2 regions of the Exiguobacterium sp. PHA03 genome follow, and region 1 is predicted to be linked to the other one. Evidence: riboswitches for the same ligand, from Rfam matches in the RefSeq annotation. Region 1 holds a riboswitch; the other holds the start of a gene.

The links. Region 1 has a riboswitch for lysine ahead of Q7C19_RS11420 (amino acid permease). Riboswitches for the same ligand answer to the same signal wherever they lie in the genome.
Region 2: linked by a shared signal. The riboswitch ahead of Q7C19_RS14695 (aspartate kinase) and the one ahead of Q7C19_RS11420 (amino acid permease) in region 1 are both predicted to bind lysine.

What each region holds. Positions count from the first base shown of each region.
Region 1 is NZ_JAUTYQ010000002.1:39,809-54,898, reverse strand. It holds gene msrA (peptide-methionine (S)-S-oxide reductase MsrA) at 1-549, opposite strand, end outside; gene Q7C19_RS11430 (hypothetical protein) at 619-801, opposite strand; gene Q7C19_RS11425 (solute:sodium symporter family transporter) at 862-2,622, opposite strand; gene Q7C19_RS11420 (amino acid permease) at 3,163-4,644, opposite strand; lysine riboswitch at 4,776-4,964, opposite strand; gene Q7C19_RS11415 (MarR family winged helix-turn-helix transcriptional regulator) at 5,130-5,585, shown strand; gene Q7C19_RS11410 (diguanylate cyclase) at 5,723-6,814, shown strand; gene Q7C19_RS11405 (TetR/AcrR family transcriptional regulator) at 6,856-7,461, opposite strand; gene Q7C19_RS11400 (HlyD family secretion protein) at 7,654-8,310, shown strand; gene Q7C19_RS11395 (DHA2 family efflux MFS transporter permease subunit) at 8,323-10,014, shown strand; gene Q7C19_RS11390 (hypothetical protein) at 10,145-10,696, shown strand; gene Q7C19_RS11385 (nitroreductase family protein) at 10,820-11,377, shown strand; gene Q7C19_RS11380 (CDP-glycerol--glycerophosphate glycerophosphotransferase) at 11,497-12,699, opposite strand; gene Q7C19_RS11375 (ribitol-5-phosphate dehydrogenase) at 12,731-13,756, opposite strand; gene Q7C19_RS11370 (IspD/TarI family cytidylyltransferase) at 13,753-14,466, opposite strand; gene Q7C19_RS11365 (CDP-glycerol glycerophosphotransferase family protein) at 14,783-15,090, shown strand, end outside.
Region 2 is NZ_JAUTYQ010000004.1:169,215-184,304, reverse strand. It holds gene nagB (glucosamine-6-phosphate deaminase) at 1-516, shown strand, start outside; gene Q7C19_RS14725 (LCP family protein) at 841-1,950, shown strand; gene phnF (phosphonate metabolism transcriptional regulator PhnF) at 2,007-2,741, opposite strand; gene Q7C19_RS14715 (alanyl-tRNA editing protein) at 2,870-4,018, shown strand; gene Q7C19_RS14710 (GNAT family N-acetyltransferase) at 4,015-4,443, shown strand; gene Q7C19_RS14705 (argininosuccinate synthase) at 4,562-5,767, shown strand; gene argH (argininosuccinate lyase) at 5,764-7,134, shown strand; lysine riboswitch at 7,205-7,382, shown strand; gene Q7C19_RS14695 (aspartate kinase) at 7,495-8,694, shown strand; gene Q7C19_RS14690 (aspartate-semialdehyde dehydrogenase) at 8,708-9,700, shown strand; gene dapA (4-hydroxy-tetrahydrodipicolinate synthase) at 9,718-10,599, shown strand; gene dapB (4-hydroxy-tetrahydrodipicolinate reductase) at 10,596-11,342, shown strand; gene dapD (2,3,4,5-tetrahydropyridine-2,6-dicarboxylate N-acetyltransferase) at 11,329-12,036, shown strand; gene Q7C19_RS14670 (branched-chain amino acid transaminase) at 12,062-12,994, shown strand; gene alr (alanine racemase) at 12,991-14,049, shown strand; gene lysA (diaminopimelate decarboxylase) at 14,063-15,090, shown strand, end outside.

The DNA.
Region 1 (15,090 bases):
CAGACGCTCTTTCAATTCTTTTTCCTTACCATGATCCTTCCACGCTTCCTTAATGAATTTCGCACGACCGGAGCCGACGCTATACATCTGGTAGCGGAATGGGTTCTTTTTATAATAATCTTGGTGATATTCTTCTGCTGGCCAAAACGGCTTTTCCGGACGAATTTCTACCGCGACCGGACGCGAGAAACGTCCTGATGCGTCAAGCTCTGCTTTCGAACGTTCAGCTGCTTCACGCTGCGCTTCATCGACATAAAAAATAGCCGGCTGATATGATTCACCACGGTCATTGAATTGACCACCGCCATCTGTCGGGTCGATTTGACGCCAGAAGATATCGAGTAATTCTTCATACGTAATGACGGACGGATCGTACGTGACTTCAACCGCCTCCAAGTGACCTGTCGTTTCCGAACAGACCTCTTTATAAGTCGGGTTCTCTGTATGACCACCGGTATATCCTGAAATGACCTGCTCTACCCCATCATATTTATGGAATGGCTTGACCATGCACCAGAAACAACCACCTGCAAATATTGCTTTTGCCATCTATCTTCCCCTCCTCTGTATGTCTCTATTTTACCGCGTTCAGAGAATGGACTCGACTTTCCTGCTCATTCAATCCTCTGGATTCGTTTTTAGGCGACGCATGACGAAGTAAATTGCCGCGAAGACAAGAAGAAGTCCTCCAAGCGAGTACCAGATGTTATTCAAACGATAAATCATTTGGTACAAGGCAAGCGTCACAAGCAATAATGCGATCGGTAAGAAGGCACGCTTAAAGTGGTACCAGTAATTCACGAAGATCGCCTCCTGTTTTTCTTTCATCTTACCCGATATGTCATACCTTCTGCGAGAGGATTATTCAGCTTGACGATACTCTTCTTCGAGATAGGTCCGGTACTTCGCTTCCCAAGCATTTAGCGACACACGCCATAATATGATCGTTGCAATAGCAAGCCCCAACGTAACCGGCCAAAACCAAGTTGATACGATGCCTACTGTCGAAGCTAGTCCGATCTTTGAGAACAAAACGTACGTCCAAACGATAGATGTACATAATAGGATTGAGACTGGAATCGCGAATTTCCATGGAATGAGCTCGACAGAGTGTAGTCGATTGACCTTTTTTGACTGGACTGCTGGATAACGATACCCCATGAATACCATGAACAATACTTCAATCACGAGTAGAATACCGTACCCATGAATATAGCTAATGCCATGATCCCAACCGAACAGTTGTTTGAAACCGAAGACGAATAAGTAATATGCGAACACGTGAAAGATGATGACGATTTTCGCTGCAATCGCCGGGATTCGTTTCATGAAAATCCCCATTAATACGATAACAAGAATCGGAATGTTGAAAAATCCTGTGAATTGTCGGATTAAACTCCATAAGCCGTCCGGTGCATACATTAAGAACGGCGCAATGATGAAAGAAATCAAGGCAACGATCGTTCCAAACCATTTACTAACGCGAATCAGATGTTCATCACTTGCCTCTTTCGCAAACACTGGCTGATAGACATCCAGTACGAAAAGTGTTGCAATACTGTTTAAAAGCGAGTTAAACGAACTGAAGACGGCTCCGAGTAAGACAGCTAAGAAAAATCCCATCATCGAGACTGGCAGCAATTCTGTAATCAGTCGAGGATATGATAAATCACCGCTCGTCAGTGTATTTCCATACAAGTGATAAGCAATGATTCCAGGAATCAGCATGAAGACTGGAACTAACAACTTCAAAAATCCTGTCATTAAGACTCCTTTTTGACCTTCTTTTAAATCCTTTGCGCCGAGCACACGCTGAATGACATATTGATTTAGTGACCAATAGAATAAATTTGCGAATAAGATTCCCGTAAATATCGAGAAGAACGGAACGGCATCGGTTGAGCTTCCGATTGCGTTCAGCTTCTCCGGTTGCACAGTTGCAATCGTCTTCACCCCTTGAAGGAGATTCCCGTCACCAAGCGCAATAAAGCCAAGTACTGGAACTAAGAATCCAACGAAGACGAGTCCGATCCCATTCAACGTATCGGAGACAGCCACCGCACGTAGTCCTCCAAAAATCGCATAAATCGCTCCGATGATCCCGACGACCCAAACGACTAACCAGAGGGACTGCGTATAGCTGAGGCCGAACAACTCAGGGACATCGAACAACTGCAAGACAGCAATCCCACCTGAGTACAGCATTGAAGGGATCGTGACACACATATATCCGAGTAAAAAGAGTAAAACTGTCATCCGACGAACCGTCTCATCATAACGGTGACTTAAGTATTCCGGTAACGTCGAGATACCAAGTCCAAGAAACTTCGGAAGTAGATAGATGGCCATGATGATCGCAGCAAAGCCCGCTGTGACTTCCCATGCCATACTTGACATGTTCCCCATAAAGGATTGCCCATTGAGCCCAATCAACTGCTCTGCTGATAAATTGGTCAGCAGTAACGAGCCGGCAATGAACACGCCACTTAGCCCTCGACCTGCTAAGAAGTACTCATCAACACCTTGTGTTTTCCCGCGCGTCAACCGGTACGATATGTAAGCAACGAGCAACATGAAAAATGCTGCAGAACCTAATGTAAAAAATAATTCAGATGTAGTCATGTATCTCCCTCCCTCTCTTTTTCAAAATTCCTATTCTCAAATATGTATTCATTGATTCCTTTTTTATACTTTTTCAAAACTATATTTTAGAAAACGTTTTCTTTTTTAGGAACAAAAAACCACCTTCATTTATAGAAGGTGGTTCCGATTGCAGAAAATGGACTGACTCAAAAATGACTCGTCTTCTCGCCCTTTCCTCAGGCGAGACACAAGCCAGTTTTCCCGCTTCATTCAAGCAGGAAAACTGGTCTTGTTTGTCTCTGACAGCGCAAAATTGTGCTTTTTCCTGTAGGAGTGGCGTGTAACGTGTCATTCTTCTTTATACCCGGAAGGAGAATCAAAGAAGCGTTTTGTTCACTCGACATCGCTTCCTAGGAAAAAACAAGCAAGAGCGACCCTGCAGCGAAGCGACGCGATGCTTGTCCCAGGAAAACGATTCGAAACGAACAAAAAAGCGCAATCTTTCTCATCAGACTCATCAGAGAAAAATTGCACTTTGTCTTCAATCTCAATCACCTTCATTAGAAGGTGGTTCACACATTATGATTGACGTGGATGTTCCGGGAAGTCCATCTCGTCATAACGAACGATTGACGTCCGGTTTTTGAATTTATGTCCTAACCAGAAGGCAAGGAATAATGGAATACCAACATACGTTGCGGCAATTCCGACCCAATCAATTTGATCCGCGAGGAATGCGGCATAGTTTTGACCAACGATGACAAGGAAACAAAGACCGAATGCAAACAGCGGACCGAACGGGAACGCTGGTGCAACGTAAGGTAAATCTTTCAACGAATGACCTTGTGCAAGGAATCCTTTACGGAAACGATAGTGACTGATCGCAATTCCGAGCCATGCGATGAATCCTGTCATACCTGAAGCATTGAGTAACCACAGGTAGACTTGTCCACCAAACATCGATGTTAAGAAACAGAGCGCACCGATTGCTCCTGTTGCAAGCAAGGCGTTACGCGGTACCCCATTTTTCGACACTTTTGCAAAGAACTTTGGTGCATCTCCTTGACGAGCAAGTGTATACAGCATCCGTGTGGAAGCATACATACCTGAGTTACCGGCAGATAGAACAGATGTCAAGATGACGGCGTTCATGAGTGCTGCCGAGAACGCAAGACCTGCTTTTTCAAAGACGAGCGTAAACGGACTAACGGCAATGTCCGTGATGTCATTGGAAACCAAGTTCGGGCTCGTATACGGAATGAGCATCCCGATGACGAAAATCGCAAGGATGTAGAAGAGTAAAATGCGCCAGAAGACTTGTTTGACTGCTTTTGGAACGTTTTTTTTCGGATTTTCCGATTCACCTGCGGCAATTCCGACTAGTTCTGTTCCTTGGAAACTGAATCCAGCAACGAGGATGATTCCGATGACGGCAGGAATACCACCGACGAACGGCGCATCCCCGAGGGCAAAGTTTTTAAAGCCAACTGGTGGCTCCGATGTAAAGACACCGAAAATCATCGCAACACCGACGACTAAGAAGACGATGACAGTGACGACTTTAATCATGGCGAACCAATACTCCGCTTCCCCAAAACCTTTAACGGAGAAGTAGTTCAAGCCGATCATGAGTAAAAGGAATAAGGCACTGAAGTAAAATCCAGGAACGTCCGGGAACCAATACGTCATAACGATTTGTGCTGCAACGAGCTCAACTGCGATCGTGACTGCCCAGTTGTACCAGTAGTTCCAGCCGAGGGCAAAGCCGAATGAGGGATCGACGAATTTTGTCCCGTATGTCGAGAAGGATCCGGCGACAGGCATATACGCCGCCATTTCGCCAAGACTTGTCATTAAGAAGTAGACCATCAGACCAACGATTGCATACGATAGGAGTGCACCACCTGGTCCTGCTGCTGCAACGGAAGCACCGGACGCGATGAAAAGTCCTGTTCCGATTGCCCCACCGATGGCGATCATCGACATATGACGGGCTTGTAATCCACGTTTTAATCCTTCGGCTGTCGAATCTGTTGTTTGTTTCACATCTAGTTTGTTCATTTCGTTCGCTTCTCTCTGTTTAGATTTTTTGAGAGGACACTTTTTGAATGAAAAAACAAAAAGCGCCCTCATCTTCCAGATGGAAGATGAGAACGCAACATAATAAAATGAATGCGCCTCATTCTACCGTCGTGAAAGATAGCTCTCCACAAGTAAGTGATACCCGACTTGTGACAGTATTAGACCTATTCGATCTAATCCCAATCGATCATCTTCAAAGCGATGATTGATTTCGGCAATTCTTCCTTTCAGGTCACTTCATTTGTCGCTTGACGACATCCGTAACCGTACTCTTAAGAACTGCAACCTCCATCCCACTGGTTGAGTGAGAACTGAATTAAATTAGTTATTACTACGCCATATTACACAAACCGCCACGAAATTGTCAATTGCCTTTTTTGAATCTGGGGTAGTAGATGGTAAAAATCCGATATGTTTAGTACACTAAATGATAGAAGTCCACTGAGAGAAAGGATGCTGCTTGCATGCCACAGGAACGTGATTTGCTGACTTACCGACTCGAGGAACAAATGCGTGTCATTCTTCGTACCCTGCGACGTGAACTTAATCGACTATTTGAAGGAACAGCAACCCGAAGCGAATTTTTCATCTTACGGAGTCTTTCAGAAAACGGTCCCCAGCGTCCGACACTTCTTGCGGAACAATTTGAGCTGGCGACGAGTCAAGTCACTGCTTTAACGGATAAGCTCTATAAACAAGGATATGTCACACGGACGCGTTCGACGGAAGATCGTCGCTCGATTGTCCTCGCTTTGACGGATGACGGAGAGCGTGCTTTTCGGGAACTCGAGGTCGTCCGAAGAAACTATTTACAAGATCGCTTCGGAACTTTAACAGAAGAAGAACTGGAAACGATGATTCGCGTCTTCGATAAGATTTTACTGACGATGGATGAGGATACGCTCACTTCGTCTTCATAAAAAACGGTAGATTTTCTACCGTTTTTTATGTTTTATCTAAACATTTACCTCTGTCTAACCGTTACCTAGATGAGTATACTGGAGTATATATATGGAAATCTGTTAGCTGGGGGAGTTGGGAGGATTTGTTGTCCATCATGAATCAATTCATCATTAACTTTTGTCTACTGTTCACGACGATTACTCTCTTATTCTTGCCATTTCGGAATCGACCACGTATTTCGCTGAATTCCAGCTGGAGTACACGCCTCATATTGGGAAGTGTCTGTGGTCTGATTGCAGTTTTGTTGATATTCAATGGCATTCAGATTGATGTCGCCCGTGTGGATTTACGAATCATCCCAGTCGCGATCGCTATGCTATTCGGTGGTTTCCCGAGCGCCATCGTCGCCGGTATAATGATCATCGGGACACGTTACTTTTTGACACCCGTCGATCAAATGGAGGGTTTTTATCTGTCCACACTGATTATCGTCTTAATCATTACGACGATCGGAATCGTACGTCGATTCGTTCATGTCTCGACACGCCATTTTCAATTATTGGTGTCAATTGGTGTTCTCTATTCGTTACCTGCCATCTATATCCTGACAAACAGCTGGTCGACATTCTTTAAAATTTCAATCGCTTATATCTTCTTTAATCTATTGGCTGGCTTTGTTGCTTTTCGACTGCTGACGGAATTACGCCGTCACTTCGAAAACATTCAGTATCAACAAAAACTAGCGATGACGGATGCTTTGACTGGACTTGCCAATCGGCGCCGTCTCGATGATTCACTGTCACTTGTCGGTTCAACGGATCAAGGGTATTCACTTGTCTTGATTGATATCGACTTCTTCAAGCACGTCAATGATACATATGGTCATGACGCCGGGGATGATGTCCTACGTCAACTCGGCATGACACTCGCTTCCTTAACACGACCGGATGACCTCGTCGGACGGTACGGTGGTGAAGAGTTTTTGATCATTTTACCAAGCACTACAGCTAAAGAAGCTCAAAAAATCGCAGAGTTGGCTCGGATGACGGTCGCACGCAACCTGTTCCCGACGGCAGACGTACCTGATCTGCAAATCACGATTTCGCTTGGGATTGCACATTCTAGTGGTTCCCATACGTCTCTTGAAGCATTACAACAAGCAGATAAAGCGTTGTATTACTCAAAAGAAAGCGGACGAAACCGAAGTACGATTTATACGAAGGAACTTGCCTTCCGACAAGCTTGAATACGAGACACTTCCTAGCGGGAGTGTCTTTTTCTATGACCTTATTCCGTTTCTTTCGGAAAACCGATGCTTTCAACCGTTCCAAAGACGATCATCCGGCTCAATTGCTCCGCCATATATGCGGATGAATATGGTCGACCGTTTCGCAACCAGGAAATCAATAATCCTAACTGTCCACCAATGACATAGTTCAGTAACAAGTCCCGATCGACGAAAGTCGCATCTTCTGCGACTTGAGATCGAAAGACGAGGCGATAATTTTCTTTCAACGTATCAAGAAAACGTGAGATGAACGTTTTGATAGGACCTTGAACGAGCATCGTCTGGTAAAACAATTCGTTTTCTTCAATGTGAATGAACAAACGAGCAAAATAACGACTGACCTGTTCGACTGTCGGAAATACAGTGCCTGTACCTGTAATCCGAATCGCTTGTTCGAGCGCCATCATCTGTTCCTCAACGATTTGGTCAAGCAAATCATATTTATCTGTGTAGTGCGCATAAAAGGTCGAGCGGTTCACACCCGCCCCATCCGTCAGCATCTTGACGGTGATGCTCGAAAAGCTATTTGTCTTCAGTAAACGAAACAATTCCATCGTAATACGGTCACGTGACCGTTTTGGTCGTGGATCACGGCTCTCTTTCATGTGCATTTCACTCCTTTTCCATCATCTTTTTAAAAATGAATCCGTTATCATTTATTTTTCCAACATTTTGTCGGAAATTGTTGGTTGTTTGTTATCTAACTATCCATATAATTAACTATATTAATTACTCCTCCCCCCAGAGGAGTACTTTTTTTGAATCGATTGTACACAAGAAAGGATGCTAACACACCCATGAGTATGAAAAAATTATTAATCATTAATATCGTTACACTCATCGTTTTGATCGGTGGTGGGGTCGTCGGATACTACTATTACGATCAAGCAACAAGCTATGTCAAAACAGACAATGCGAAAATCGATGGCAAAATGATAACGATTGCTAGCCCAAGCGCTGGTAAATTAACGGACTGGTCTGCTAAAACAGGCGAATCGCTCGACAGCGGTGCAACACTTGGTCACATCATGACTGCGCAAGCTGGACAAAAACCAACAGATCTTTCTGTTTCGATGCCTGCGAAGGCAACGATCGTTCAGTCGATGGCGACAAAGAACGGCTTCGTCGCAGCCGGTACACCACTTGCCTATGGTTTTGACTTAAACGACCTTTGGGTCACAGCGAACATCGAAGAAACAGAAATCGATGAAATCAAAGTCGGACAAACCGTTGACGTGTATGTCGACAGCTATCCTGACACGACACTTTCTGGTGAAGTGGAACAGATCGGAATGACGACAGCTTCGACGTTCTCGATGATGCCTTCTTCAAACGGAAATGCGAACTACACGAAAGTCGCACAAGTCATTCCAGTTAAAGTATCACTCTCGCAAGAAAAATCACTCGACATTCGACCTGGTATGAATGTGACCGTCCGCATTCATAAGGATTAAGGAGGGACGTTCATGTCTACTACCTTCTTGTTCGGATATAGTGCGTTCACGATTCTGATCATCATCGGCGTCAACTGGATCGCCCGCCGGAATCGTCAATCCGACATCGCACTGGCCACTGACGGACCGACACTTGAGGAGTCCCTCGAGACGGAACCGACGATGACCGTGACACCACCAGTCGCAGCACCTTCAAAACAAGTATCGACTGAAAACGTCAGTATTCCGAAAGTACTGACGGTCTTACTGATTGGTATGTTCATTGCTATTTTGAACCAAACGTTGATTAATGTCGCGTTACCGGTTCTAATCAATGACTTCAACGTGTCGACGTCCACTGCCCAGTGGTTGACGACAGGTTTCATGCTCGTCAACGGGATCTTGATTCCGATCAGTGCTTTTTTAATGCGCAGTTATACGTTCCGCCAGTTGTTCCTCGCTTCGATGACACTCTTTTTCTTTGGATCAATCATCTGTTCGATGGCGATGAACTTCCCGGTCATGATGATCGGGCGTGTCGTTCAGGCGGCAGGTGCTGGTATCTTAATGCCACTAGGATCAAATGTCTTCATGACATTGTTCCCACCGCATAAGCGTGGCGCTGCCATGGGAATGCTCGGAATCGCGATGATTCTCGCTCCAGCAGTCGGACCAACGATCACGGGATATGTCATCCAAAACTATGATTGGCACGTCATGTTTTATGCGATGTCGTTCTTTGGATTAGTGACATTGCTACTTGGTACGGCTTGGTTCCGACTGACACAGCCACTCTCGAAACCTTCTTTTGATGCACTTGGTGTCTTATTCAGTACGATTGGGTTTGGCAGTCTCCTTTATGGATTTAGTGAAGCCGGGAATGACGGCTGGGATAGTCCGATCGTCATCAGCTCGATCGTCATCGGTTTAATCGGAATCGCTGCTTTTGCAATGCGTGAGCTGTCGATGGAAGATCCGATGTTAAACATTCGCGTCTTGAAGGTTCCGGAATTTTCATTTACCCTCTTCATCAATGTCATCGTCACGATGGCGTTGTTCGGTGGGATGTTGCTTTTACCGATTTACCTTCAAAGCATTCGTGGTTTTTCACCGGTCGATTCAGGTCTTCTCCTTTTGCCCGGATCACTAATCATGGGAATCACCGGACCGATTGCCGGTCGTTTATTTGACCGCTTCGGTATTCGACCGCTCGCTATCTTCGGTTTGACGTTGATGACGTACGGGACATGGGAATTGACGCAATTAAACATGGATACGTCGTATTATTCCATCATGGGCATCTACATGCTTCGGTCATTCGGTATGGCATTCATCATGATGCCGATCATGACTGCCGGTATGAACGCTTTACCGATGAAGATGATCCCGCACGGAAACGCAACCCAAAACACACTTCGTCAAGTCGCCGGCTCCATCGGAACGGCAATTCTCGTCACCGTCATGACCCGTCAAACGACGGCTCACTTGGCAGACGATGCGAATCAGTTCACGACGCTCGACCCGACGCTTTCGCAACATTTAAACGATCTTGGACAACAGCTGGGTAGCTCACAAGCTGCTTCAACGAGTTGGTTTACGATGCTGACAAAACAAGCAACGATCCAAGGGATCACTGACGCGTTCTGGATTGCGACCGTTTTATCTGCGCTCGCATTGATTCTGTCCTTCTTCTTGCACGGAAAAAAAGAACCAAATCTGGATTGATTCATGAAGGACCAGTTGATGTCATATCAGCTGGTCTTTTGCTATACTTCGTGAAAAGTTCTTCTTTGCACTTCTCTCTTAAAATCGATACACTAGGGACAATGAGTTTCATATCTAAAGGAGATGCTTTATGGTTGCCTTTCTGCAATTTTATGCGTTTATCTTTGCTTGTTGTTTTGCTTGGCAAGTCGGTCGACCATCGCCTTGGTCGCAAAAGATTTTTCGCGCCTTTTTAACAAGTGTCAACGGGCTCTTCGTCTTTGCACGTGCCTCGATTTCAATCTTTTTGTTAGTTGGACCACTATTACTCGTCACATATCTTGTTTTTCCACGATTAATCACTTTTGAAAATGGTTTAGCGATGGTGATCAGTGTGCTCGTCATCGGTCTGGTCGATCGTCTCGTCAGTCTCGTCGTCCTACCACTCATGCGTTCCTTTTTCCTAAAACGTCAACGCGTCATGCCACAATCGGTGGAAATGGTGCTCTATACGATGGCAATGGCTGTCTTGCTCTTCATTCAGCTTCATGCTGTTCCTGGCGTTCAGATTCATGTAGCATTAACGCTTTTCCTGGGATTTACGATTTATTTCGCCCATTATTTATTTGCGTTGTACCGGATTCGTCTCATGAAAAAGAAACTAACGACTGTTGCTCAAGAAGAGGAACGAAAAGCCTCTTAATACAAATTCAACGAAAGATGATTTCTTCTTAGGAATCGTCTTTTTGTTTTCTGACAAATAACATTGACAATGATAATCGTTATCATCTATAGTGAAAAAGTACTCAGTGAGGAGATGAAACGGATGCATGTCCAACAAGTGATTGAAACACGCCGGTCCATCCGGTCTTATACGGAACAACCAGTTCCAGTCGAATTAGTAGAGGCATTACTCGAAACGGCGATGTATGCCCCGAATCATAAATTACGAGAACCTTGGCGTTTTGTTCTCGCAATCGAAGAGGGACAAACTCGGTACGTCGATGCTTTGATGGAGTTACTGACAGCGCGTGGTCAATTCGAGACGAAAACATCTGAACAACGTCAACAGGCTGAACAAAAATTACGGGAAGTCCCGGTTTACTTAACAGTACTTTGTCAGGTACAAGGGACACCGGATCAACAGCTAGAGGATACACTCGCAACAGCTGCCATGATTCAAAATCTACAGTTGGTGGCGACAGAGCGCGGCCTTGGTTGCTGCTGGAAGAGCGGAAAACATTGGTTTACACCAGAATATGCTTCAATCGTTCACGCTTCAGAAAATGAACGGGTTCTCGGCGTCATTCAAATCGGCTGGCCAGCCCTCGTTCCACCTGTCAAACCGAGAACGTCCCTGAAGGACAAGTTGACGCACTTTTAAGAGGTGCGCATTCTGCGAGCTACCCCTGCTCGCGCCAATCAAGCCCCAATTCAAAATAAAAACGTTCCGATGACGTCTCTCTCCCCAAATGGAGACGCAATCGGAACGTTTTTTTGTGTTCATACCGGCGTTTTCGTATAGACAGGTGCTTCCGGAATCGTGTCATATAACAAATGATCGACAATTCGTTTGGTTGCTTCCCCGTCCTGATACGTAAAGAACTGATTCGCGAACGTCTCGATCTTCTGCGTATCGAATTGCCCGCGTTTAATCCAAGCGATGACGTCTTCGAACGTCGAGACAATCGGTCCCGGTACGAAGGATTCATACGGGAAATAGAAATCGCGTTCTGCTTTGTACGACTGCAAATCGTTAACAAGGAAAATCATTGGCTTCTGCAACAAGGCAAACTCGAAGATGACAGATGAATAATCCGTGATCAGAATATCCGCAATCTGCATCAGATCATTGATATCCGGATAGTCTGTCATGTTAATGATTTGATCCGAATACGCGTCCGGTACGATTGGTGGATTAAGAACAAACGGATGCATGCGAAGCAAGAGGACTGTATCCGGTCCAAGCTCACGACGAAACTTCTCAAAATCGAGCTCTTGATCGTAATGTGCCGTTGTTTGTCCATTTCCTCGGAACGTCGGCGCGAGTAAGATGATTCGTTTCTTGCGCCATTCTGGATATCGGTCATACAACTTTTCTCGCACACGGGCTTGGCGTGCTGTGTTCAGTAGTTGATCCGTCCGTGGAACCCCTAATGGGTAGATCCGTTCCTGCGTCATTCCGAAAGCATCCGCATATGGTGCGATACATGCTTCACCGGAAACATAGACCTTGCTATAGTTCCGGTGAATCTGGACCATCTTCAAATAATCATCATCCGGCGAATAGGATTTATCAAGCACACTATAGCCGAACTTTTTAAAGGCTCCACAAGCATGCCACAGCTGAATGACTTCTGTTCCTTTCCGTAAGGACGAGACATATACAGGATAATAATAATCATCGATGATGAAATAACGGGCAGTCGCTAATTCATACGTCGCTCGCATCATGTGGAAGACGTATTGAATTTGTCCCACCAACGATTGAGGAAATCGTTTCAACAAAAAAACGTATTCATATCCTAAATCGCGTCGCTCTAGTTCATCGTAGACGGCACGAAAGTTATCGACGAGACGATCGGAACGATAGGTCGCAAAAACGACTTTCTTTGATTGGATCGGCAGTCGCTTCGTCAACCAATATGTCATAGCAAGCAAATAGTGGACCGTCCGTCGTTGCAATAACCGAATTTTTTGTTTCATAGACGATTCTCCTCTTTTTCAGCGCATATCATCACATGCACCATTCCATGACCGTCTTTCCGAAGCGATTCGTTAAATCGTTTTCAAACGCTTTATGAATATCTTCGATTTGTCGGATTTGGAATACGCCCGAAACCAGATTCGATAGATAGGCTGGAATGTCCGGATGAGTTTGATACAATTCCATCGTCCGTGCGAAATCAGCCGGTGTACTTCGACTTGATCCGTAGACACGCAGTCCTTTTTCAAGAATCATCCGCGTGTTGATCGCGACGGCATCTTCTGACACACCGAGCAAAGCCATCGTGCCTTCTGGAATAATGTAATCGATCATCTGATTGATCGCATATTGGCTACCGATTCCACCGACGCATTCAAAACCGTGGTTGAAGGAGACATCAGCTGGAATCTGGTCGATGTGATATGTCTCGTCCGCAAACGAGAAGTAGTCGAGCTTCGACTGGGTTTTACCGAAGACGAATAGTTTTGCTTCCGGATATAATTTACGCAACAAAAGTGCCGTGATGAAACCAAGATTTCCATCTCCCCAGACACCGAACGTCTCACGGCGCGGGTGCGCAATCTTTTCAAAGCGAGTCAAGGCATGGACCGATACACTGACAAGTTCAGTGAATGCCGCGACCTCAGGATCAAGATCGACCGGTACCTCAACAAGGCGATCCGCTTTCAAGAACACATAGTCTTGCATATAGCCGTCATATCCACTCGAACGAAAACGACTCGTGCGCAGATAGTTTTCACCGATGATATCATCATCTTCCGTCGGTGTATTCGGTACCATCGCGACGAGTGTTCCCTTCTTGAATGTACCGCTTGGATCATGGACGACTTTTCCGATTCCCTCATGAATCATCGCCATCGGTAATTTTTTCGCCAATACTTCCGCACTACGACTACCTGTGAAATAGCGTTGATCGGCGTGACAAATCGATAAATATGTTGGACGTACGACGACACGATCGGTATTCAAAGACCGCTCATCATACGTCACTTCGATCTGACGCGGGGCGACGAGTTGATAGACTTGATTAATCATTGATGAATCCGCTCCTTCAAGATAGCATTTGCGATCCGTAGGTCATATGGTGTCGTCACTTTAATGTTGAACAGTTCTCCTGTGACGAGCGCCACATCTTCTCCTTTCAGAAGAAGAATCTTACACGCATCCGTCAAAATCGCCCGTTCTTCCGTTGAAAGCGACTCATAATGCGATTTTAACTTCGTGATTTGGAAGCTTTGTGGCGTTTGTCCTTGGTACATTTGATCCCGTACTGGAATATCCGTGATCGTTTTGCCGTTCGTTGACGCGACGATCGTATCAATTGCAGAAATGACCGTATCACATGAACCGAATTCTTGCGCCGCTTCAATGTTTTCCTTGATGATGCGGTGCGTCAGGAACGGACGGACGGCGTCGTGTGTGACGATGATGTCTTCTTCAGATAGACCGTTTTTCTCTTCAATCCAGTTCACCGCTGCCATGATTGATTCATTTCGATCTTGTCCACCCGGTGTAATGACAAGACGGTCATCTTTTCCGATGTATTTTTCCAAAATATCGCGTGTATAGTTAATCCAAGCAGTCGGTGTGACGATGATGATGCGGTCAAAATCTTCATGTAACAAAAATTTTTCTACTGTATGGACGATGATCGGACGTTCTCCGATCGATAAGAATTGTTTCGGGCGATCGACATTCCCCATTCGTGTTCCTTTTCCTCCAGCTAAAATGGCTGCATAAATCATCTTCTGACGCAGTGTCTCGTTACCTATTCCGCACGAGACGACCTGCTTCCCTCCCTTATGAAATAATCGTATGTCGGTTTTCTCTCCCTATCGTTCAGGGTATCTGTAATGATCCAGTCTGTATTAAACTGTTATTTTACAAAAACACAAAAAAATAAAGAAATCCCTATTAATTTTAATGTCTCACGATATAATGAGTGGTGATTTCTAGTTTCACTATACTATGTTCAACTGCATTTTAAAATTTTATCGTTATTGTGTAAATGTAATGTAATTATTCGAGCGAGGAGAGATGGTTTTGACAGAAGAGACACTTATGCCTACTTTACATGCCGAGGTCACCTACTTGGAATTAGCCGGAACGACGTTTCGTTTCGAAGCACGTTTAAGCGGATTGACTGATTTTTTGCACGCCGAACAAACATTATTTGAAAATTCTATATTGCATCAAACTGATTCCGAGGAACCGGTCGACGACTATATTCAGTCTGAACCTGTTGAAGTATCGGTACCACTCGAACGTGCCATCGTTTTTCGGAACAAACGAAATAAACGGACGTTCATCTGCCGATTTCCATTTGAAGGAGACTGGACGGAAGAGTCCTTTACAGGCGAATTAAATTT
Region 2 (15,090 bases), on a different contig from region 1:
GAACACTTGTTTAATGATGTACGTTTCAAGGAGTCTTTCGTACCAATCGGGAATACGGAAGATCCGGTTAAAGAAAGTGAACGATACGAGGCGCTCGTGCGCAAGCGAGGAATCGATATCCAATTGCTCGGAATCGGAGCGAATGGACACATCGCTTTCAATGAACCAGGTACGCCGTTCGATGCGAAGACACACGTGACGGAATTGACGGAATCGACGCGAGAAGCGAATCAACGTTTCTTTGATCGATTGGAGGAAGTGCCGACGAAAGCGATCACGATGGGAATCGGTACGATCATGGAAGCAAAAAAAATCCTTCTCGTCGCTTCAAGCGAACGAAAGGCAGAAGCCGTACGCGATATGATGGAAGGGGTCGCGACGACGGATTGTCCGGCGACCGTGCTCAAACGCCACGCCGATGTTATGGTGATCCTCGACGAAGAGGCCGCCTCTTTATTGTCAGATGACGCTAAACGTACAGGGCGGGCTGCTTATTTGAATTTCATGAAAGCATGATGGAGAAACACGAATGAATTACAAGGTACAGAGCCACCCCATCAATTGGCTTTGTACCTTTTTTGTGGTTCATGAAAGAAGGGAATAAAGCCCGGTCTCATGCGATTTTATATTTTAACGTGAGATAGGTGAGGAAATAACGAAAGACGACATGCTGGTAGCATTCATGCTAATCAGGCAAAGTGCTACGATACCGGAATTATTTTAGATGCAACTATTCTGTGCGGTTTCTTTAATCGAAACGTAAATTGACATTTCATTAAATGTCCGGATAATGGAGATTAGCGAACTTTACGGAAAATTTACATGAAAATGAGGGTTTACATGATGGAAACGCGATCCGCACGAAAGAGACAGCCAAGTGCTGGCAAGATGTTCATGAAAGTCGTCGCTGCACTCGTCCTGCTCGTCACAATCATCGGTTCTGGTTATGCTGGAGCTGTTTTTATCAAAACGCAAGAAACATTGGCAAAGACGCAGATTAAGATTCCCGGCTCAAAAGTGAGCTCTAAATATGATGATGTTCCGTCTGAATCATTCTTGATTCTCGGAACGGATGAAACGAAAAAAAGCAAGGAACGTCATGAACCAGCTCGTTCAGACGTCATGATCGTCGGAATTTTGAACAAAAAGACGGAACAATTAGTGTTGACGAGTATCCCACGTGATTCACTCGTGAACATCGATTATTCGAAGTATGATATCCCGTACGGCAAGACAGCTGTTGAGCAAGATAAGATCACACATGCCCTTTACTTCGGTTCGATGGATAAATCGAATTCCTACAACGGCATTAAATTAGCACGTGAAACGACAGAAAACCTACTCGGGATTCAAATCGATCACGTCATCAAAGTTAATTTCCAAGGATTCGTTCAATTGATTGATGCATTAGATGGTGTCAATATCGATGTACGGTATGCGTTTAAAGAACAAGATTCAAAACGTAAAGCGGGTACCATCACCGTTGATAAAGGAAAGCAACATTTGACGGGGGAACAGGCACTGGCCTATGTCCGGAACCGTCATGATGATCCGCTCGGTGATATCGGTCGCGGACAAAAACAGATGCAAGTCATTCAAGCGGTCGCAAAAGAAGCGGCAAGTTTCCGTTCGCTCAGTGCATACCGTGATATTTTGGATGCCGTGGGTGATAATGTTGAAACAAACTTAGGACCGAATGATTACACACGCTTAGCAGATTTCACTGCAGCACTCCGTGACACAACGGAGTATCAGCTCGCTGGAGAAGGCTATATCGGCATTAGCGGGAAATGGGAATACCACCTCGATCCGAATCAACTGGAACAAGTGAAGAGCAACTTAGCGAAAGCGATGCAAGGTCAAGAAGTCAAGCCGATCGCAGATGAAACGGATGCTGTACAAGATACGACAGAACAAGCACCAGAGACAGAAACGATCCCTGCGCAGTAATCTATACACGAAAACCCCTCGAATCACCGTCACAGTACGGCGGTTCGAGGGGTTTTTCAACGTTGGCGTTCCATTTCGACAGTGAAGGTATATCGATCTCCTCGGTAAGCAGAGATGACGTATTCAAACGGTTGTTCCGTCGCGAGATACGTCAGTTGCTCGACGGATAAGACAGGCGAAGCGGTCGACAAGCCAAGGTGACTCGCTTCTTCCTTTGTCGCGAGACGTGATTCAAACGTTTGACTCGCACGTCCGAGGTTTAATCCACTCGCTTCAGCAAATGCATAAAGTGATGCGGTCGCGACGTCTTGATCGAGTCCAGGCAGGAGTTGCTCTGGGATGTAGACAGTCTCAAGAGCAAGAGCTTGCTCATCAGCAATACGTAAACGCTTCAATTCATATACGGATGCGCCTTCACGAATCCGGAGCTTATTTGCGATCGTCATCGACGCGTCGATGATTTGATAGGAGAGGAGCGCACTCGTCGGTTCTAGTCCAAGATGTTCCATCTCTTCCGAGAAACTCGTCAAACCGGAAAGTTGCATGACGATTTTTTTATTCGCAACGAATGTTCCTCGTCCTTTTTGACGAATCAAGTAACCAGCGTTGACCAAGTTTGAAATGGCTTGACGAACCGTCATTCGGCTAATTTGGTGGGCCTCGGCGAATTCGCGCTCGGACGGAATCAAGTCTCCAGGTTGAAGGACGCCGCTTTCGATTTGTTGTTTTAAGGCAGCTTCAATTTGATAGTAAATGGGGAGTGGTGAATTTTTATTGATGTGCTGAATCACGGCATTTCGTCCCTTCGCGATCGGTAGTCTTTCGTCTAGTGTACTAGGAAAAAGGCAAGCCGACAAACGGTTCTGGATGAAATATGGCATAATACAGAGTGAAACTGACAGAGAAAGGTGGTCGAGGCATGCGCCCCGAACAAATAGAATCCGATGTCCGAACCTTTCAGACATCCCTTCGTGCGACAAAACAAGTAGACGGCTATTGGGTTGCTTTAGAGAAAAGTTACTTTTATCCGGAGAGCGGTGGACAGCCAGCGGATCGTGGAACATTGAACAACCAACCTGTCCTTGACGTTCAAATCGAAGACGGTGTCGTCTGGCATCAACTGGCGAATCCGCTCACAGGAGACGTCACCGGGATCATAGATGATGCAGTCCGAATTGATCATGCGGCGCAACATACGGCACAACACGTCATCTCTGCGATCTTACACGATGAGTCGAACATCAAAACGCTTAGTTTTCGGACGGGAAGTGAGGTTTCGACGCTTGATATCGAGACACCTGAATGGACAACTATTCAACAAGAACAGCTGGATCGACGATTACGACATGTGATTGAACAAGGATTACCGATCACGGCGACTGAATATGACGAGGAGGAAGCCCTACGTCTACCATTACGAAAAACACCACAAGTCGAAGGACGAATTCGTGTCGTTCAAATCGGCACACTTGATTATAGTGCCTGTGGTGGGACGCATCTCGATTCGACGGCACAGCTCGAGTTGATTCTCTTTACTGGGGTCGAACGGATTCGTGGGAACATTCGTCTATCCTATGTCGCAAAGGAACGGGCATACCAACTTGTTCAGTCAGAACGTCACGCCTTGAGGGAAGCGGCGCAAGCTTTGTCAGTCAAGCCGGTTCAAATGCTAGAAGCCGTTCAAGCGTTACAAGAAGAACAGAAACGCTTAACGAAACAGGTCGAACACGCCCAGGAACAACTTGCAACATTCACGCTCGCTCAAGCTTTAGAACAACAAGAAGGTATTCTGATGTTTGAACATCTGAATGAAGAAATCAAAGCATCCGAGCAACTCGCTAAAGCGATCCAAGAAGCGGGACGCGTCGGCGTCGTCTGGAATGGGACGACAAACAAGTTACTGATGAGTAGTCCAGGGGAACCCCATCTCGGGAAGTTCGCTAAAGCGCATGTCCAAACATTCAATGGACGAGGTGGAGGAAGTGCGGTTCAGGCACAAGCACAATTTACGAATCGGGATGATGCGATGGCATATGTCGATCGATTACGGGAGGAATATCAGTTATGACAGTCATTCAAGTACGTACAGCAGAACAACATCAAGCCGTTCGGATGATCCGGGAGCGTGTCTTCGTCGAGGAACAAGGCGTACCACGTCATCTTGAATACGATACACATGATGAAACAGCGATTCATCTGCTTGTCCTCGATGAACAGAGTCGACCGGTTGCAACGGGTCGCACACGACCATATGACGACCAACGGATGAAGGTGGAGCGTGTGGCGACGCTGTCGACAGCCCGAGGAAAAGGATACGGTGGTGAGTTGATGCAGGCGATGGAACGTGTCGCGCGGCGTGAAGGAAAACAACTGCTGACACTCGGTGCACAAGTCCAAGCCATCCCGTTTTATCAAGGTCTTGGTTATACGATCGTCTCCGATGAATTCGACGATGCGGGCATTCCACACCGGACGATGGAGAAGAAAATGTAAGTTATTTTGAAAGAAATCCTGCAAAAAGGGTTTCTTTTTTTTGTTTTCTATGTATATATATAATTCATAATGAATTTTTATACAGACAAATGAATTAAAAACCAGGAGGGAATTATACATGTCAAAACAAAAATTAATCTTAGCGTACTCTGGGGGACTCGATACATCAGTAGCCATCAAATGGTTGAGCAAGGACTATGATGTCATTGCCTTATGCATGGATGTCGGAGAAGGAAAAGATTTATCCGTCATCAAGGAAAAAGCACTCCTCGTCGGTGCGATCGAATCAATCGTTCTCGATGTCAAAGAAGAATTCGCACAAGACTTTGTCTTGCCAGCACTTCAATATGGCGCCCATTACGAAAATGCCTATCCGTTGATCTCAGCGCTTTCGCGTCCATTGATCGCAGAAAAGCTCGTCGAAGTCGCACATCAGCATGGTGCGACGGCGGTCGCACACGGATGTACCGGAAAAGGGAACGACCAGGTCCGGTTCGAAGTTTCGGTCGCGGCACTTGATCCGTCACTCGAAGTCATCGCACCGGTTCGGGAATGGAAATGGTCACGGGAAGAAGAGATCGCCTACGCGAAAGAAAACAATGTGCCAATCCCGATCAACCTCGACAGCCCATACTCGATCGACATGAACCTTTGGGGACGGAGTAATGAATGTGGCGTCCTAGAAAATCCATGGACAGAACCACCACAAGACGCATATGCGTTGACGGTAGCACCAGAAGACGCTCCGGATCAGGCAGAAGAAGTCATTATCGGCTTTGAAGCAGGTGTTCCAGTTTCTATCAACGGGACGAAGTATCCATTAGCGAAACTGATTACGGAACTGAACATCATCGCTGGAGCACATGGGGTCGGACGGATCGACCACGTCGAGAACCGTCTCGTCGGTATCAAATCGCGGGAAGTCTATGAGTGCCCAGGCGCAACTGTTTTACTCAAAGCGCACGCTGCACTCGAGACTATTACATTGACGAAGGACGTCGCGCATTTCAAACCATTACTCAGCAAACAATATGCAGAAACGATCTACAACGGTCTCTTCCATGCGCCATTGACGAAAGGATTGAAAGCTTTCTTGACGGCGACACAACAGGACGTCACAGGAGAAGTTCGCGTTAAACTGTTCAAAGGAAATGCAACTGTCACAGGTCGTCAGTCGGCTGTCTCGCTTTATGATGAGAAACTTGCGACGTACACGAAAGAAGATGCATTCGATCATGAAGCAGCAAAAGGCTTCATCAAATTACACGGTCTTGCCGTTTCAACGCATGCGAGTGTACATCGTCAGGCGGGTGTAACGAAATGACCAAACTCTGGGGTGGACGTTTTACGGAAAGTGCTTCCGCTCAAGCGGAAGCCTTCGGAGCATCAATCACGTTCGATCAAAAATTAGCAAGCGTTGATTTGAGAGGCAGTCTCGCACATGCACAGATGTTATTTGAACAAGGGATTCTCGCTCAAGATGAGTGGACACAAATCCAGCAAGGATTAAAGCAACTCGAAGCGACGTTAAAGGACCATTCCTACACATTAGCGGACGAAGATATTCATATGAATCTTGAGCGTTTGTTGACGGAACAGATCGGTCCGGTTGCAGGGAAACTGCATACGGCACGGAGCCGAAACGATCAAGTCGCAACCGATTTACATCTATGGATGGAGCAGCATGTCGAAGCGTTGACGACGGCATTACGCGAGCTCCAATCGGTCATTACGGAACAAGCTGAGCAACATATCGAGACGGTTATGCCGGGGTATACGCATTTGCAACGGGCACAACCAATCTCGCTTGCGCATCACTTGCTCGCTTATTTCTGGATGTTCGAACGTGATGTCGAACGGTTGACGGACAATCAAAAACGGATCCGGAAATCACCACTCGGGGCAGGCGCGCTCGCGGGGACCACGTTCCCGATCGACCGTTTCCGTTCTGCCGAGTTGCTCGGTTTTGAGTCGGTCTATCCGAACAGTCTCGATGCTGTCTCCGATCGCGACTTCGTCATTGAATATCTCGGAATCGCCTCGACCGTCATGATGCATCTCTCACGTTTTTGTGAAGAAATCATCATCTGGGCGTCGCAAGAATTCGGCTTCATCGAGTTGTCTGACGCCTTCTCGACAGGTTCGAGCATGATGCCACAAAAGAAAAACCCTGATTTTGCTGAATTGATTCGTGGAAAAACAGGTCGCGTCTACGGCAACCTGATGGGCTTCTTGACGACGATGAAGGCATTACCACTCGCTTACAACAAAGACATGCAAGAGGATAAGGAAGGGGTCTTCGATACAGCAGATACCGTTCTCAAGTCCGTTCAAATCTTCACCGGAATGATTGAATCTGCGACGTTTAAGACCGAAGCGCTCAAGAAGGCGACAATGCAAGACTTCTCGAATGCAACGGAACTCGCTGACTACCTTGTAACGAAAGGCATACCGTTCCGGGAAGCGCATGAAATCGTCGGCAAAGCCGTCCTTTACTGTGTGCAGAACGGTTGTTTCCTGAAGGATTTGAACCTCGAGACGTATCAAACGTTCCATCCTGATATCACAGAAGACGTCTATCCGCTCCTCGATCCGGTTCAAGCAGTAGCACGCCGGACTAGCTACGGCGGGACAGGGTTTGCTGCCGTGTCGGAGCAACTCGAACTCGCGAAACAGCATCTTGCGAATTGACGAATTTTGAAAAAAAACAGTCAAATGACTGGATTTAACAAAAGATGTCTGCTATAACTGTAACTAACAACCGACAGATAGAGGCGCGGATGACATGAGTAGCATCATTCTTGAAGGCAAGCATGCCGAATGATGTGAAAGGGGAAGTCCGCCGAAGTGAACGAGAAGATGCTTCTTCTTGTTTGCTGGTACAACGGTTAAGATCCGTTGTACTGCCGAAACCGATGTTTCGGAGCGCTATCTTACGTAAAAGAACGAATGACTTTGTCTTCGTTTGTCCGATCGTGATAACGACGGGCCGTAGGAACGCTCCTACCGGCCCGTCGTTTTTTTCTGTATCGGGACAAAGGAGATAGGATTGTGACAACTGTACTTAAATTTGGTGGAAGCTCGGTTGCGACTGTCGAACAGATTCAGTCTATTGCGAATTATTTGAAGAGTCGCGCAGCCGAAGGTGAAAAACTCGTCGTCGTCGTTTCGGCGATGGGCAAGATGACAGATTCTTTGATCGCTCAGGCGCAAGCCATCACGGATCGCCCCGAGCGAAGAGAACTCGATCGACTGCTTGCCATCGGAGAAGAACAGACGATTTCATTACTCAGCATCGCCCTCAACTCGCTCGGTGTCAAAGCGTTATCGCAAACAGGCGCTCAAGCAGGAATCAGCACGATGGGCGTGCATACGAAAAGTAAGATCAAACAGATCGATGGAGATCTGTTACGACAAAAACTCGAAACGTACGATGTCGTCATCGTCGCCGGATTCCAAGGTGTCAACGAACTCGGTGATGTCACGACACTCGGACGGGGTGGGTCGGATACAACGGCAGTTGCCCTTGCGGCAGTCCTTGATAAACGGTGCGAAATCTATACCGATGTCGACGGTGTCTATACAGCTGATCCGCGAATCCATGCCGCCGCTCAACCGATTCCACATATCTCGTATGATGAGATGATGGAAATGAGCGCCCTCGGGTCGAAGGTCATGGAAATGCGAAGTGTCGAACTAGGAAAAAAATACGGCGTACACATCTTCGTCGGGAAAACACTTGAATCGAAAAGGGGAACATGGATCATGGAAGCGACGGAAACAATGGAACAAAAAGCGGTGACGAGTGTCAGTGTGACGAAGAACGTCTTGACGGTATCAATCAAACACGTACCGCAAACGAATGCAGCAGTAGCCGATATCTTCGAACTCTTATCGAACCGTCACGTCAATATCGACATGATCAGTCAAACGACGTTCGACAGTGACATCTTCTTATCGTTCTCTTGTCCACTCGACGAGGAAGAGTTCCTCGACGAAGCATTGAAAGATATCATGGATCGCTTCACGACAGTCAAGGTCGACCGCCACGATCAGCACGCGAAGTTATCTGTCGTCGGAATCGGGATGCGGGATGCAACAGGTGTTGCTTCGAAATTGTTCGCAATCTTCCGAGCGGAGAATATCCCGTTCTATCAAGTCACGACATCAGAAATCAGCATCTCGTACACGATTGCACAAGCAGACATTGAACGGACGGTTGCAGCGATTGCAAACGCGTTCGAGTTATAAGGAGGAAAACAGCATGTATCATGTAGCCGTCATTGGAGCAACCGGCGCCGTCGGTCAAAAAATGTTACAAGTACTCGCAGAACTGGACTTCCCGGTCAGCCGCCTGTCCGCTTACGCTTCTGCTCGTTCAGCAGGGAACACGGTGCAGTTCAAGGGAGAAGATATTACGATCCAAGCGCTGACGCCAAACATCACGGAAGACGGGATCGATGTCGCGTTGTTCGCAGCAGGCGGAACGATCAGTGAGCAATATGCCCCATTACTAGCTGAAAACGGAACACTCGTCGTTGATAATTCAAGTGCCTTCCGGATGCAGGAGACGATTCCACTCGTCGTGCCAGAAGTCAATCCGCAAGCGATTCAAGCGACAGACCGCTTGATCGCAAATCCGAACTGTTCGACGATTCAATCCGTCGTCGCTTTAGCACCGCTCCAGTCACTGGGATTCGAACGGATCAACTATACGACGTATCAGGCCGTATCCGGTTCCGGTCAAAAAGGAATCGAGGATCTGGCACGCGGGGCACGCGGAGAAGAGCCCGTCAATTATCCGCATCCGATTCACGATAACATCTTGCCGCATATCGATGTGTTCCTTGAGAACGGCTATACGAAAGAAGAGCAGAAGATGATTGATGAAACACGGAAAATCTTCAATCTTCCAGCATTACCAGTCAGTGCAACATGTGTACGGGTTCCAGTCACGAATTCTCACTCGGTTGCAATCAACGTCACGTTTACACAACCGACGACGGTCGAAGCGATCCGTGAAGCACTGGAAGGCGCACCGGGCGTCGTCCTCATCGATGATGTCGCAAATACGCGTTATCCGATGCCACTTGACGCAAGCGGGACGGACGACGTCTACGTCGGTCGGATTCGACAAGATGATAGTCTCGCGAACACGTTCCATCTCTGGTGTGTAGCCGACAACATTCGAAAAGGTGCTGCGTCAAACGCCGTACAAGTCGCACGCCAAGCAATCGAACAGTCGATTCATTCATAAAAAAGGAGGAGTTCTTCATGTTCAAAGGAGCAGGTACAGCGCTCGTCACACCATTTAATGAAGCAGGCGAGTTGGATCTACACGTATTCGAACGCTTGATCGAGCAACAACTCGCAACAGGGATTCAGGCACTTGTCGTCGGAGGGACGACAGGAGAAGGTTCGACACTGACAAACACGGAATTTGAACAACTATTGACGACTGCCGTTCAAGTCACAGCAGGACGAGTACCCGTCATTGCCGGAACGGGTTCGAACAACACGGCAGTAACAATCGAGAAAACATTACTCGCAGAACGCCTTGGTGCGGATGCAGCGATGCTCGTCACACCGTACTACAATAAAACATCACAAGCCGGTCTCGTCGCGCACTTCACGGCGGTCGCTGATGCAACCGAATTACCGATCATGCTGTACAACGTTCCGTCGCGGACAGGCGTTGCGATCGCAGTCGAAACCGCAGTGACGTTAGCACGTCATCCACGCATCCAAGCGTTTAAGGAAGCGAGTGGAGACGTCAGCTTCATGGGCGAACTGATGGCGGCGATTCCGGAAGACTTCGCGGTCTTCTGTGGAAATGATGATCAAATCCTGCCGTACATGGCGTGGGGCGCACAAGGCGTCATCTCAGTTCTTTCGAATCCGTATCCGGCAGAGACACAAGCACTTGCTGAGGCGTTACTCGCGCAAGATCTCGTCACGGCACGCCGGATTCAGGCAGACTTGTTACCGGTCATCGGTGCCTTGTTCAGTGATGTCAATCCGATTCCAGTTAAAGCATCGCTTGAAGAACTCGGCTTTGCTGTCGGTGCGCCGCGCTTGCCGCTCGTCCGTCAATCGGAAGCGGGACACGCCCACTTACTCGAAACGATGCGGGCTTACAAAGGAGTGGTTCGATGAAACTCGCGTTACACGGTTATGGGGCGACAGGACAATACGTCGTCGAACTCGCACCACAAAGTGTCGTTGCGATCGTTGACCGGACGAAGTCATCCGATACGATCGCTTCATATGCCGAGCTAACAGAGATGGCAGAGACGGTCGATGCAATCATCGACTTCTCGCATCCGAGTTTGCTACCGGATCTGCTCGCATATGGGCTGGCGACAAAAACACCACTCGTCATCGCGACGACTGGTTTTTCGGAGGCGGAACTGGCATCGATCAAGGACGCCGCAAAAGAAATTCCAATCTTCCAGTCGTACAACATGTCGTACGGCATCGCGATGGTGCAGCAACTGCTGAAGACACTCGTACCACTAGCAGGAGCGTATGACATCGAATTGCTCGAGAAACATCATAATCAAAAAGTCGATGCCCCGAGCGGAACGGCGGAGTTGTTATTGCAAACGATTCAGACGGCACGTGACGTCACACCGGTATATGACCGGTCACAAACGCGGCAAAAGCGGGAGACGAACGAGATCGGGATGCACGCGATGCGCGGCGGTACGATCTTCGGAGAACACGAAGTCTTATTCGCAGGTGTCGACGAATTGATTGAAATCAAACATACGGCATTATCGAAAAAAGTATTTGCTTCTGGTGCGATCAAAGCAGCTGAAGCACTCATTCAAAAAACAGCGGGACTCTATACATTAGAGACGCTCTACACACAGGAGGATTCACATGTTACTCACTGATGCTTACGAAATTGCTAAATTCATTAAAGATGCTAAAAAACAAACACCGGTAAAACTTTACGTCAACGGCGATTTGGCGGGCTTGACGATCGAAGGCGCAACAGCGTTCGGATCAGATGAATCAAAGATTTTCTTCGCGGATGCAGGACTTGCGGCTACTTTCTTAGAAAAGTATTCAGATCGCATCACGGATGTTCACGTGGAGTATGACCGTCGCAACAGTGCGGTACCAATGCTTGATACACGTCACTTGAATGCGCGCATCGAACCAGGTTCATGGATTCGTGATCATGTCGTCATCGGTGATAACGCGGTCGTTATGATGGGTGCCATCATTAATATCGGTGCATCGATCGGAGATGGTACAATGATTGATATGAACGCTGTCGTCGGTGCACGTGGGACGATCGGGAAAAACGTTCATGTCGGCGCAGGTGCCGTGGTCGCGGGTGTCCTCGAACCACCTTCAAAAACACCTGTCATCATTGAAGACGGTGTCTTGATTGGTGCGAATGCAGTCATTCTCGAAGGCGTCAAAGTCGGTAAAGATGCCGTCGTCGCTGCCGGTAGTGTCGTCACAGAAGACGTACCTGCTGGAAGCGTCGTTGCCGGAACACCTGCACGTGTCATCAAACAGAAAGATGCGAAAACAGAAGAGAAGACGCAATTGGTGGATGATTTACGTTCACTCTGATTGACGTCGAAGAGGAGGAAAACACATGGCAGTGGATACACAGTATGGAGAAGCAATTTGGTTAGATGGAGTCTTTCATGATCCGAAAGATGCGAACACGAGCGTCATGTCACATGCGATTCACTATGGTAGTGGATTCTTTGAAGGAATTCGTGCCTACGCGACACCGGACGGACCGGCGATTTTCCAATTGAAGGAACATATTGAACGTCTTTTCCGTAGTTGCGCCTATTACCACGTCACAATTCCGTATACGGTTGATGAACTCGTCCAGGCGACGATTGATCTAGTTGCGAAAAACGGATTCGAATCTTGTTATATCCGTCCATTCGTGTTCCTCGGTACGCCATGGCAAGCATTGATGGCGAAAGATACGACAGTTCATGTCGGTATCTCTTGCTGGGAGCTTGGGGAATACTTCGATAAAGGTGCTGGCATCCGTGCCAAAGTCGCATCATACCGCCGCGTCTCATCAACGATGATGCCGATGCAAGCGAAAGCGGCTGCCAACTATATGAACTCACAACTCTTAAAAGGTGAAGCCATCCGTGATGGATTTGATGAAGCAATCGCGCTCGACATGAACGGAAACGTTAGTGAAGCGAGTGTTGCGAATCTTTTCCTTCTTAAAAACGGAACGATTCATACACCGTCACTTGATTGTTCAGTACTCGACGGTATCACACGCCAAGTCATCATCCGTTTGGCACAAGATCAAGGCTATCCTGTCGTCAAACGTCACATCGGACGCGATGAGTTATATGTCGCAGATGAGATTTTCTTAACAGGAACAGCTGCTGAAATCACGAGTGTCGGTGAAATCGATCATATCTCCATCAACGGCGGAACACGGAACGTCGCAGATGAGTTGCTCGATCTTTACCGTCAAGCCGTCACAGGTCAATTGCCGCAATATGCGGATTGGTTGACGTATGTGACACCAGCTGTCGCAGAATGACGACGCGTACACTCGTCACGATCGATCGGAAGGCGGTGCGACAGAACGTCGCATCGGTCTTCGCTCGATCACGTAAACATATTTTTGCCGTGGTCAAGAACAATGCGTACAACTTAGGCATGCTCGAGATGGTCGAAACGCTGACGGCGTCTGATGTGCATCACTTTGCTGTCGCCGAGTTGTATGAAGCCATTGAAATCAAAACGAATTTTCCAGACAGTTATGTACTGGTGATGAATCCGACGGAGGATTTTGAAACAGCACGACGTTTCGGAATTGCACTCGGTGTCTCATCGCTAGAATGGCTCGCCCTAAACAGTAAACAGCTGCAAGGAATCGAGTTACATTTGAAGATCAACGTCGGGATGAATCGTTTTGGTGTCAGTTCGCTTCAAGAGGCGGAAGCTGTTCTTGCGCTTGCGCAAGCAGATTCGCTCGCTTTAACAGGTTTATATACACATTTTCCGCTTGCCGATGAGCCGGATGCGGATCACGATGGACAAGTCGAACGTTTCGTCGCCATTGCCGATGTGTTACGAAAGCGCCATACGTTTACGTATATGCACTCGGAAAACAGTGCGACGATCGTCAAACACGATCCGCGTCTCGCATTTTGTAATTATGTCCGCCCTGGAATCTTCTTATTCGGCTATTCACCGATTGAAAAGATGGACTGGCTCGTTCCTTCGCTACGGATGACGACGGAGGTCGTTGAAATTCGCGAAATCGGACCGGGTGAACACGTTGGGTACGGGACGAATTTTACGAGTACAGAACCGATGCGGATTGCCATCTTACCAGTCGGCTATGGAGACGGTGTCGTCCGTGGGCGTGCCGCTCTGCCTGTTCATATTAAAGAAAAACCTTATCCGGTCATCAATAAATTATTCATGAGTCATACGTTCGTCGCTGTCGATGGGACGGTTGAGGTCGGAGACGAGGTCGTGCTATACGGGGATGGCGTTGAAATTGACGATATTACTCGGACAGGAGCAGCGAACAATTCAGAGCAGATGTGTGCCCGGTCTTGGCGTTTGACGCATCAGTATCTATAAGGAGGAACTTATTATGTATGGAAGTCAATACCTGACAGAAGAAAACAACACGTTGCACATCGATGGTGTCGCAGCGACCGATCTTGCAGCACAGTACGGAACACCATTGTACGTGATGGCAGAACGGGAGCTGACGGATCGACTGGCGACCGTCCGGGAACACTTCCTTGATAAGTATCCGAATACGTATGCTTCCTTCGCTTCTAAAGCATTGACTGTCAGTGCGGTGTATGAACAAGTCGTGCGTCATGGTCTTGGAATTGACGTCGTCACGGGCGGGGAACTCTTCATCGCCCGTCAATCGGGCGTTCCAGCAGAGCGAATTTATTTCCATGGTTCGAATAAATCAACGGCTGATCTTCAGTATGCTGTCGAAGAAGGTGTCGGACGAATCGTCATCGATCACTTTGCAGAGATTGCACAACTGGAAGCGATTGCGGCACAAGCTGGTCGAACGGTTCATGTCTTGATTCGGATCGTGCCACAAGTCATCGGTGGAGCGCATGCGAAAATTCAGACAGGTGGTGTCGATACGAAATTCGGTTTCTCGACACATGCGTCAGATTACTTGGACGCAATCGAAGCGATTTTAGCATCAGAACATCTATCGTTACTTGGCATCCATTGTCATGTCGGTTCGCAAATCCAAGATCCGTCGCTGTTCGAACAGACGGCTCGGACGATGATGGGCTTCGTCGAAACAATTCGTGTACAACATGATTTCACAGTCAGCGAAGTCAACGTTGGAGGTGGGTTCGGAATTGCCTATACGCAGGACGACCAGCCACTTGATTTTGAAGCGACGATCGCACACGTCATGGATGTCATTGAGACGGAAACGGCACGACTTGGCATCGAACGTCCGCGAATCGGTATCGAACCAGGACGCTGGGTCGTTGCGAATGCAGGGACGACACTTTATACAGTTGGGGCAATCAAAGAGATCGAAGGCGTCCGGACATATCTTTCGGTGGACGGTGGAATGACGGATAACATTCGTCCCGCACTTTACGGAGCGGTTTATGAAACCGTCATCGCTAA